One region of the Exiguobacterium sp. s26 genome, then DNA from elsewhere that is predicted to be linked to it. Evidence: riboswitches for the same ligand, from Rfam matches in the RefSeq annotation. Region 1 holds a riboswitch; the other holds the start of a gene.
What was found. Region 1 has a riboswitch for S-adenosylmethionine ahead of KNP82_RS08150 (2,3-diketo-5-methylthiopentyl-1-phosphate enolase). Riboswitches for the same ligand answer to the same signal wherever they lie in the genome.
Positions count from the first base shown of each region.

Region 2: another riboswitch for S-adenosylmethionine. It lies ahead of KNP82_RS01620 (methionine ABC transporter ATP-binding protein); the one in region 1 lies ahead of KNP82_RS08150 (2,3-diketo-5-methylthiopentyl-1-phosphate enolase).

Region 1 is NZ_JACSLS010000004.1:208,100-213,346, forward strand. It holds gene KNP82_RS08135 (sugar ABC transporter substrate-binding protein) at 1-162, opposite strand, end outside; gene mtnA (S-methyl-5-thioribose-1-phosphate isomerase) at 155-1,189, opposite strand; gene mtnK (S-methyl-5-thioribose kinase) at 1,186-2,337, opposite strand; SAM riboswitch class I at 2,419-2,521, opposite strand; SAM riboswitch class I at 2,727-2,828, shown strand; gene KNP82_RS08150 (2,3-diketo-5-methylthiopentyl-1-phosphate enolase) at 2,898-4,055, shown strand; gene KNP82_RS08155 (2-hydroxy-3-keto-5-methylthiopentenyl-1-phosphate phosphatase) at 4,052-4,702, shown strand; gene KNP82_RS08160 (methylthioribulose 1-phosphate dehydratase) at 4,699-5,247, shown strand, end outside.
Region 2 is NZ_JACSLS010000001.1:323,755-329,001, forward strand. It holds gene KNP82_RS01610 (PTS sugar transporter subunit IIC) at 1-869, opposite strand, end outside; gene KNP82_RS01615 (thioredoxin family protein) at 1,057-1,314, shown strand; SAM riboswitch class I at 1,767-1,872, shown strand; gene KNP82_RS01620 (methionine ABC transporter ATP-binding protein) at 1,950-2,978, shown strand; gene KNP82_RS01625 (methionine ABC transporter permease) at 2,968-3,630, shown strand; gene KNP82_RS01630 (MetQ/NlpA family ABC transporter substrate-binding protein) at 3,661-4,494, shown strand; gene KNP82_RS01635 (MDR family MFS transporter) at 4,596-5,247, shown strand, end outside.

The sequences.
Region 1 (5,247 bases):
CAGGGCGACATCGATCTCTTTCGGCAACGTCCCGTTCGAGACCGAGACGGGTTTCGTCTCCGGCGTCTTCTCGGCCGGCTTCGATGGGGCCGCTTGCTCGTTCGTGCAACCGACGAGCGCCAAGACGAATGTGAATAACAAAATCAATAGTTTTTTAGACATGAATCGTTCCCCCTACATGATATGTGATGGCGGTCTCTGTCGGCTCGAACACACCCGCCTCGGTGATGAGTCCGGTGATGAGGTCGGGCGTGGTGACGTCGAACGCCGGATTGAAGACGGTGATGCCGACGGGTGCCGTCGGTTGACCGCCGATATGTGTCACTTCTGACGGGTTCCGCTCCTCGATCTCAATCGTGTCGTCCGCCGTCAAATCGAACGTCGAATGCGGCGCCGCGACATAGAACGGAATGCCGTAATGTTTGGCGAGGACGGCGAGTTGCAACGTGCCGATTTTATTGGCGACGTGCCCCGTCCGTGTGATGCGGTCGGCTCCGACGATGATGGCGTCGACTCGTTTCGACTGAATCGTCCAAGCCGCCATATTGTCCGTGATGAGCGTCACGTCGATATCGGCCCGATCGAGCTCCCAGACAGTGAGGCGTGCCCCTTGCAGGAGCGGTCGCGTCTCACAGGCGAAGACGTTGAAGGATACACCTCGTTCTTTTCCGACGTAAAACGGTGCGAGCGCCGTACCGTAACGCGATGTCGCGATGGCACCGGCGTTGCAAATCGTTAACACGTTCCCCCCGGCCGGCAACACCGTCAGTGCATGCTCGCCGATGGCCCGGTACGTATCGACGTCCCGGTCGTACAAAGCGATGGCGCGGCGTTTGATTTCCTCGGCAATCGCCTCAAAATCATCCCCGACATTTAAATCAAGGAGCGATTCAATCACGTTTTGCAGATTGACCGCTGTCGGCCGGGTCGCAATCAAGCGGCGTCCGACGAGGTCGAGCCGACGCGTGAAGTCCGGGTCATCGACTAACCGTCCCGCTTCTTTGGCGAGGACGAACGCCCCGAAGTAAGCGATGGCCGGTGCGCCGCGGACTTGGAGCGTCTCGATGGCATGTTCGGCCTGTTCAAGCGTCTCGATTGTCACGTAACGCTCTTCATGCGGCAACAACGTCTGGTCCAATACGATGAGTTCGTCTGTCTGTGAATGGAAACGGATGTTTTGGACCGTCATACGCGCACCCCCGACAGGAGTGTCACCAAGTCGTCAATCGATTCGACGCTGTGGCGTTCTTTAATGAGCGCTGTCCCGAGGGCGAGCGCGTCACGTTTTCGTTCGAGCCGCGTCGCTTCCGGCAATGTCTCGAGATCGGCGACACCGGCCAGTCCGACGGCACGGCGAATGAGTTCGCAACCGGCGTAGCCAATCGTGTCGCTGAAGACCGTCCGCAACAACTCGTCGACGAAACCATCCGTATTGAATGGCTCGACGGCGCGCTCAAAATTAGCCCGAAACGTCTTCTCGAACGTCTCCCACACCGTCAAGACGTCCGTGAAACGCTCGAAGCGTTTGAGCGGGTCATGGAACGTCGACAGCGTCAAATGGGCGATGATTTGGCCGAGGTCGAAGCCGAACGGTCCGTAAAATGCGAACTCTGGATCGATGATTTTCGTCTCTTGTTGAGTCGCGAAGATGCTGCCCGTATGTAAGTCTCCATGCAGGAGTGCCTCATGTTTCGTGACAAACCCGACTTTCAATTTCGTCACCTCGACCTTGAGCGCCTGGTCTTGCCAAAGGCGTTCGACATCTGCTCGCAGCGCCGTCTCGATGTTGTTCGACTCCGCGTCTTTGAACGGATCGGTGAAGATGAGCTTCTCGGTGATGTCACACAGTTCCGGGTTGTAATAGTCACGTTCAATCCGCTTCTTCGCGATCGGTCCAGCTGCGTAATCCGACGTCGCAAACAGCGTCTCGCCCAAAAATTCACCGACATGACGGGCGAGTTCCGGGTAGCTCTCCCCGTTCAAATAGCCGGTGCGGACAATCTCATAATCAGATAGATCTTCTATAATCGTGTAAGCGAGTGTCCGGTCGCTGCCAAGGACAGCCGGGACGAACCGAGGCGCGACAGTCGCAAACTCACGGAGTGCCAACTGTTCAATCCATGCCCGCTCGAGCGTGAGCGGCCAGCTCTCACCGACGACTTTGGCGTATGGGAGCGCTTGTTTGACGATCAGGCGCTGTTCGCCTTGGCGAATCCGAAACACGAGATTCAAGTTGCCGTCCCCGATCTCCTCGCACTCGGCGATTCCTTCTTGCAAGTATCCTAATTGACGGACGTGCTCGACGACGGTCTGTTCTGTAAATGGTTGATATGACATGATGTTTTCCCCTTCCTGTACGTTGCCCACAAAAAAAGCCCCTTTCTCCGCGAGAAAGAGGCACAGCCAAAATGGTTGTTCCTCTCATCTGTCAGACATTCGTCTGGTGGATGTAGCACCGTGCCTAGTGGTCGGTTGCTGCGGCGTCATCGGGCCAATTCCCTCTGCCAACTCGCGATAAGAGTGTGTTATTCGATTCGGTGAACTTATGTGATGAATATTACGGACTCGACGTCACGATTGTCAACGTCATTTTCTCGACGCAACTCCGTCTTTTTTTGTGCATATATGGAAACAACTTCCCAAAATATTTTTTTTGGAAAAAAAGGAATTGACGACATGATGATTCTGTGCAAAAATTCAATTAAATTTCACAACTTCAAATCACATTCTTATCAAGAGCAGACGGAGGGACGAGCCCGATGATGTCGCAGCAACCGACCAGAGATGGCACGGTGCTAATTCTTGCAGCGAAAGCTGAGAGATAAGAGTTCATTTTTTATGATGACCTCTTGCCTCGGCATGGGGTCATTTTTTGTTTGCCTGGAAGGAGGAACCATATGAGTATCACTGCCACATATGAAATCAAACGAACGGACGCGGTCGCGACCGTCGCCGACAAAATCGCCCTCGAGCTGACGGTCGGTACTTGGACGGAGCTGCCTCACTTAGAGCAAGAGCAGTTACAGGCGTATCGCGGTGAGGTCGTGTCGACCATACATACGGATACGACGAGCCGCTTCACAATCCGCTACCCGTTACATAATGTCAGCCCTGACTTTTCATCCATCTTGACGACGACGTTCGGGAAACTGTCCCTCGACGATTCGATTCGGTTAATCGATTTGACGTTGCCCGAGACGCTCGCCCCTCATTTCAAAGGCGCCAAGTTCGGGGTCACTGGAATTCGCGAGTTACTCGGTGTTCATGATCGCCCGCTCGTCATGAGCATCTTCAAAGGTGTCATCGGCCGTGACCTCGCGTTTCTCGAGCAGCAACTCCGCGATCAGTTCGCCGGAGGCATCGATATCGTCAAAGACGACGAGATTTTATACGACAACCCGCTCACCCCATCGCTCGAACGGGCCCGGATCGGAGCGGACGTCATTCAAGCCCACTTCGAGGCGACCGGGAAACGTGTCCTCTACGCCATCACGCTGAGCGGCCCCGTGTTCGGTCTACGTGACCAGGCGCTCCGTCTCATCGAGGCAGGTGCGACAGCGCTCCTGTTCAACGTCTATACGTACGGTCTCGACGCACTGCGCGAACTTGCGAACGATTCAGACATACGCGTCCCCATCTTGGCACATCCGGCCTTTGCCGGCGCCTTGACCGGATCAATCAGTCATTCGCTCTTACTCGGTAAACTCCCACGCCTCGCCGGGGCCGATTTAACGCTCTTCCCGTCTCCGTACGGCTCCCTCGCGACACCGCGTGACGAGGCGTTCACGATTCGTGACCAGAGCGCCGAACCGCATTGGTCGAAACCGATTTTACCGGTCCCGTCAGCCGGGATTCATCCAGGACTCGTCGCCGATATCATTCGTGATTTCGGGACGGATGTCGTCATCAACGCCGGCGGTGGCATTCACGGACACCCGGACGGCGCAGCCGCCGGGGCTCGTGCTTTCCGACAAGCGATCGCTCACGTTCTCGGCCAAACCGAAGGACAGACGGACGAGCTCGATACCGCGTTGAAGGCGTGGGCGTCACGATGACGGTCCATATCCTCTGCGACTTCGACGGGACGATCACGGCGGAAGACAATATTATCGCGTTGATGAAGGCGTTCGCCCCGCCGGCTTGGGTCGAGTTGAAAGATGCGGTCCTCGAGCAACGGATTTCGATTCGCTCCGGTGTCGGTCAACTGTTTCAACTATTGCCGAGCGCAGATGCCCCGGCCTACCGTGATTATTTGTTGGAGCGCATCACGCTCCGCCAAGGGTTCCCGGCATTTTTAGAAGAAGTTCGGGCCCATGGCTGGAAGTTTGACGTCGTCAGCGGCGGGATGGACTTCTTCGTGCAGCCGGTCTTGGACGGGCATGTCGCCCCCGAGCATATCTACTGCAACGTCGCCGACTTCTCCGCTGAGACGGTAACCGTCGCTTGGCCACACGCTTGCGATGAACAATGTACGAACGATTGCGGCTGTTGCAAGCCGACGCTCGCTCGTCGCATCGTCAATCCCGCCGACCGCTTGATCGTCATCGGCGACTCAGTGACCGACTTCGAGGTCGCGAAGCGTGCCGACTTCGTCTACGCACGAGGTCAACTCATCACGCTCTGCGAAGCGGCAGGCATCCGTTACGCACCGTTCGAGACGTTTGACGACATCACCCATCACTTGAAGGAGGTGGTCGTATGAGCCTTGCGACACGTTGGCTTGAACTCGCCGACATTAAAGACGAACTCGCCGCCCGCGACTGGTTCCCCGGAACGAGTGGGAATTTGGCGATTCGCGTTTCCGACGATCCGCTCGAATTTCTCGTCACGGCGAGCGGACGCGATAAACGAAAACGAACACCGGAAGACTTTGTTCACGTCGATGCGGCCGGACGCTTGATCGGCGAACAGACAGGAAAACCATCCGCCGAGACGCTGCTCCACGTTGAAGTGTTCAATCGGACGGACGCGACGTGTTCGCTCCATGTCCATACGGTCGACAATAACGTCATCTCCGAGCTCCATGCTGCCACCGGCGAAGTCGTCTTCACCGGCCAAGAGATCATCAAGGCGCTCGGCTACTGGGACGAGGACGCGGTCGTTCGCGTGCCAATCATCGAGAACCATGCGGACATCCCGACGCTCGCGGCCGCCTTCGCCCCTCACATCCACGCAAGCGCCGGTGCCGTTCTCATCCGCAATCATGGTATCACCGTCTGGGGCGAGACCCCGGACGCGGCCAAACGC
Region 2 (5,247 bases), on a different contig from region 1:
ACGCCGAATCCGGCACTGATTGGCGTGCCTTCAATCCGAAGGATACCTGCGAGCGCTCCAAGGATGGCCGCATTGGCGAGTACCGGCAACATCATGATCGGACGACGGACGAAGTTCGCCATTTGAATCTTCGGTGAGCCGAGGAAGTGGGCGATCGACGTTCCGGTCGCGTTCATCTGCCAGCCAGCGATGGCGAGACCGAAGCCGGCAGCGACGACGCCAAGGTTGGCGGCCCCTGCAGCGACACCAGACAGGCTGATCGCTGTGGCAATCCCGACCGTGGAGATTGGTGAGACGATGATGAGCGAGAACGCCATCGCGATCAACATGCCCATCACGATTGGCTGCAGTTCCGTCATCGTCATGATGATCGTTCCGACGTACGTCGTGATTTGTGAGATGTATGTGAGCAGGAACGCCCCGATACCTCCAGCGACGACGATGACCGTCATCGGCAAGACGAGCACCGTGTATGTCTTCAAGCGTGGCGACAACTGCATGACGAGGAACGTCGCGAGAGCGGCCGTCACACCGGCCGTGATGACGTCACCGATTCCGGCCATGAGGAACGCTCCTTCCTCGATGCGGATGGCGCCACTTCCGACCTGGGTCGCGATGCCGATCGTCCCGGCCTCGAGCGCCGAGCGTCCGAACTGCATGGCGACGGCGACACCGATGATGACCGGTAAGAGGCGCATCGCAATCGTCGTCGCATCTAAGATGAACTGCAAGGACGGAAAATACGGCAAGATGGCTTTCGTTAATTCACCGAGCAAAGCGCTCGGGATGAGGGCAATGAGAATGGCAAGACTGAGGCCGTTCAAGACGTTCATTAAAAATTGTTTTCCGGTAAGCTTCTCTTCCGTCATTGGGGATTCACCTGTCCTTTTCTACTGGTTTGCTGTTATGTACAAAAGCGATAAAGTTAATGACCATACTATGCCTCTTTCTGCTGAGCGTCAACAAGAAATGTTGAAATGTTCAGAATTTTCCATTTGAGCACAACTTTTGAACCGACTGGGCCGGATTCATATACTTAGAAGAGAGGTGAGCAAAATGATGACAGACGGATTCTTATATATATACGCCCCAATGTGCGGTACATGCGCCGTGGCCGAGCGGATGCTCTCGGTCGTCGAGGCGGTCGACCCAGAATTGAAGATTGAAAAACGCGATGCCAACTTTATCCCGAACGAGCTCGAGGCATATCAGGTTATGAGTGTCCCGGCGCTATTGAAGCTGGAGAATGGCCAAGTTCGCGATCGTTTGTACGCGTTTCAAAACGTCCAGCACGTCCTATCTTTCGTTAAATGAGATAGGATGATTAGAATAATCTGAAAATTTTAAATAATCAGTTGACACAGAAAGTTCACGAATGATATATTCATTACAACATCTTACTTGAACACAACATAGGACGAGATTTTCCCGTCATCAAGACGTTTTCGAACAACCGCTGCATGAGCTTACGCGATTTCAGGTGGACCTTCCCTTCGATTGTCCCCCAAAAAAATCAAGCGTCGGGGCACCGGTCGCGTAATTGCATGGTCCGTTCGAAGACCGAGTGATGGTTGGGTAAAAATCCCCCATATAAGGATGAATGCTCTGATCGGGCAAAAGAGGTTCATCTATGGGTTGTCCTTCAGTGACTCAAGGTGCTACGTTCTGTGTCATCCTCGGATGGCACCTTTTTTATTTTTTCGCATAAAATAGTTTGACATGAAAATAATATGTCGCTATGATAAGGCTAATCGAATACGCAACCACTCTTATCAAGAGAGGCTGAGGGACTGGCCCTATGACGCCCAGCAACCGCGGAGCAATCCGAAATGGTGCTAATTCCAGCAAGGTGAGAACCTTGGAAGATGAGAGCAATCGTTGTCCGTACGATAAAGTACGCACGTTTGCTCAAACGTGCGTACTTTTTTTGTTGTCAGGAGGGAAATGGATTGATTCAATTACGCAATGTGGCCAAATGGTTCGACACGAAAAACGGTCGGGTCCAGGCGGTCGATGATGTGTCGCTTACAATCGAAAGCGGCGAAATTTTTGGAATAATCGGATATTCAGGTGCGGGGAAGTCGACGCTCATCCGCTTGCTCAACCGACTCGAGGCACCGTCAAGCGGTGAAATCGTGGTCGCCGGCAGCGAGCTGACGAAGCTCACACCAAAGGAACTACGCGGGGTACGTAAAAACGTCTCGATGGTGTTCCAACACTTCAACTTGTTATGGTCGCGCACAGTCGCTGAGAATATCAGCTTCCCGCTCGAACTCATCGGGGTACCGGCGAGCGAGCGCAAACGCCGCGTCCAAGAACTCGTCGAGCTCGTCGGCCTCGCCGGACGAGAAGACAGCTATCCGTCACAACTATCGGGCGGCCAAAAGCAGCGAGTCGGGATAGCCCGTGCGCTCGCTACGAATCCAGAAGTGCTCCTCTGCGATGAAGCGACGAGCGCACTCGACCCGAAGACGACGGATTCGATTCTCGAACTGCTCGTCAGCATCAACAAGAAACTCGGGTTGACGATCGTCCTCATCACCCATGAGATGCACGTCATCCAAAAGATTTGTCACCGTGTCGCCGTCATGGAGGCCGGAAAGGTCGTCGAGACCGGGCAAGTCGCCGACGTGTTCCAACACCCGGAACAGCCAATCACGAAAGAGTTCGTCAAACAGATCGGCGCGGTCGAAGACATGTCGCTCACGTTCGAACATTTGAAAGCTCGTTATCCGAGCGGTCAAATCGTCAAGCTCAAATTCTTGAACGAGACGGCCGAACAACCGATTCTGTCGGAAGTGTTGAAGCAGCATGACATCGGCTTCAACATCATCGGCGGAAACGTGACGCAGTCACAAGTCGGTGCCCTCGGGACATTATTCATCCAATTGATCGGAGAGCCGGCTGAAGTCGAGCGGGCCATCGCCTCAATCCGATCACAGGCAGTGGAAGTGGAGGTAGAAAGCGATGTTTCCTAATGTAGATTGGCAAGTCATGTTAGAACAGACGTGGGAGACGCTCTATATGACGCTCGTCGCCGGAGCCGCGACGTTCGTCATCGGTCTCGCCCTCGGGATGCTCCTATATGTCACAAACGAGCCGCTCATGATGAAGAACCGTCCGATTTACACGGTCATCAGCGCGGTCGTCAACATCTTCCGGTCGATCCCGTTCATCATTTTGATTATCTTGCTCATCCCGTTCACGTTACTCGTCGTCGGGACGATGCTCGGGTCAACGGCAGCACTGCCGGCACTGATCATCGGTGCGGCCCCGTTCTATGCGCGGATGGTCGAGCTCGCGCTTCGCGAAGTCGACCGCGGCGTCATCGAGGCGGCTGAGTCGATGGGTGCGACAAAATGGCAGATCGTCTATAAAGTGTTGTTCCCAGAAGCATTGCCGGCCATCGTGTCAGGCATCACGGTCACGATCGTCGCGATCGTCGGTTACACGGCGATGGCAGGGGTCGTCGGCGGTGGAGGACTCGGGAACTTGGCGTTCCTCGAAGGATTCCAGCGTTCACAAAGTGACGTCACGTTCGTCGCGACCGTCTTAATCTTGGTCATCGTCTTCGTCATTCAGTTCATCGGCGATCGACTCGTATCTGTAATTGATAAGCGTTCTGCTTAATCTAAATAGAAAATTTGGAGGGGTTTTATAATGAAATCATGGAAAACAGTACTCGGTTTAACGGCAGCTTCAGCACTTACGATTCTCGCGGCTTGCGGCGGTGGGGATTCAGAATCAGGTTCAGGCGATGACAAGACACTCGTCGTCGGCGCATCAAACGTCCCGCACGCTGAGATTTTAGAGCACGTCCAAGACGAATACGAAGAGAAGGGCTATACGCTCGAAATCAAGAAGTTCCAAGACTACGTCCTCCCGAACAAGACGCTCGCAGACGGGGAGTTGGACGCGAACTACTTCCAACACGAGCCGTACCTCGAGTCGCAAATGGCTGAAAACAAAGACTACAAATTCGCTTCAGCCGGCGGCGTTCACATCGAGCCGATCGGTGTGTACTCGAAAGACTACGCGTCACTCGATGAGCTTCCAGAAGGCGCGGAAATCATCATGAGCTCGTCGGTCGCTGACCACGGACGTATCCTCACGATGCTTCAATCTGAAGGCTTGCTTACACTCGCGGAAGGCAAGACAACGGACGCGACGGTTTCAGACATCGTCGACAACCCGAAAAACTTGGAGTTCAAGACGGACGTCGAAGCGGCACTTCTCCCGCAAGCGTTCAACAACGGTGAAGGGGACGCGGTCCTGATCAACACGAACTACGCGATTGATGCCGGCCTCAACCCACTCGAAGACGCAATCGCTCTCGAAGGCGAAGATTCACCTTACGTCAACTTGATCGTCACACGTGAAGGCGACGAAGATGATGAGCGCGTCAAAGCACTCCTTGAAGTCCTCACGTCAGAAGAGACACAACAGTGGATCTTGGATGAGTACAAAGGTGCGGTCGTACCGGTCAAACAATAATTTCGTCAAGGCCCGGGCTATCCCGGGCCTTTTTTATTTGGAGTAGTTTTGGTTCACCAATAGAAGTACACTACATATATGTAGGAAAAGGGGGGATCCGGATGAACATACGACACATTCATCCGCTGACGCTGGGTGTCTTGTTTGGCACATTTTTTGCCCGGCTGTCGACATTTTTTGTTATGCCGTTTTTTGCGATTTATCTCGCGACGCTCGGTTTCTCGGCGAGTGTCATCGGGACGGTGTTCGCCATCTCGGCGCTATCGGGTCTGTTCATGAGCTTTTTCGGGGGAACGCTGTCTGACCGGTACGGGCGCAAACAGTTGATGCTGATCGGCATCGTCTTGAACGCCTTGACGTTCAGCGGCTTCGCGCTCGTGACAGAATTATTTTGGTTTTACATATTTTCGGTACTCATGGGTGTGTCGCGGTCGTTCCTCGAACCGGCGTCTCGCGCGCTCATCAGCGATACGACGCAGCCGGACCAGCGCGTCATCGTCTATAACGTCCGCTACTTTTTAATCAATATCGCGGCGGCGATTGGGCCATTGCTCGCGGTCGTTTTGTCGCTCACCGGCGCAAAGAGCGCCTTCTTCGTCGTGACGGGCGTTTACGTGATGTACGGACTCGTCATTTCGACACTGTTCCGAAAGTATCCGTTCGAGGAAGGGGACGGCGTCAAAGTCCGGCCGCGCTTGACGGAGACGTTCCGTGTGTTACAACAAGATAAGACGTTCCGCTTCGTCATCATCG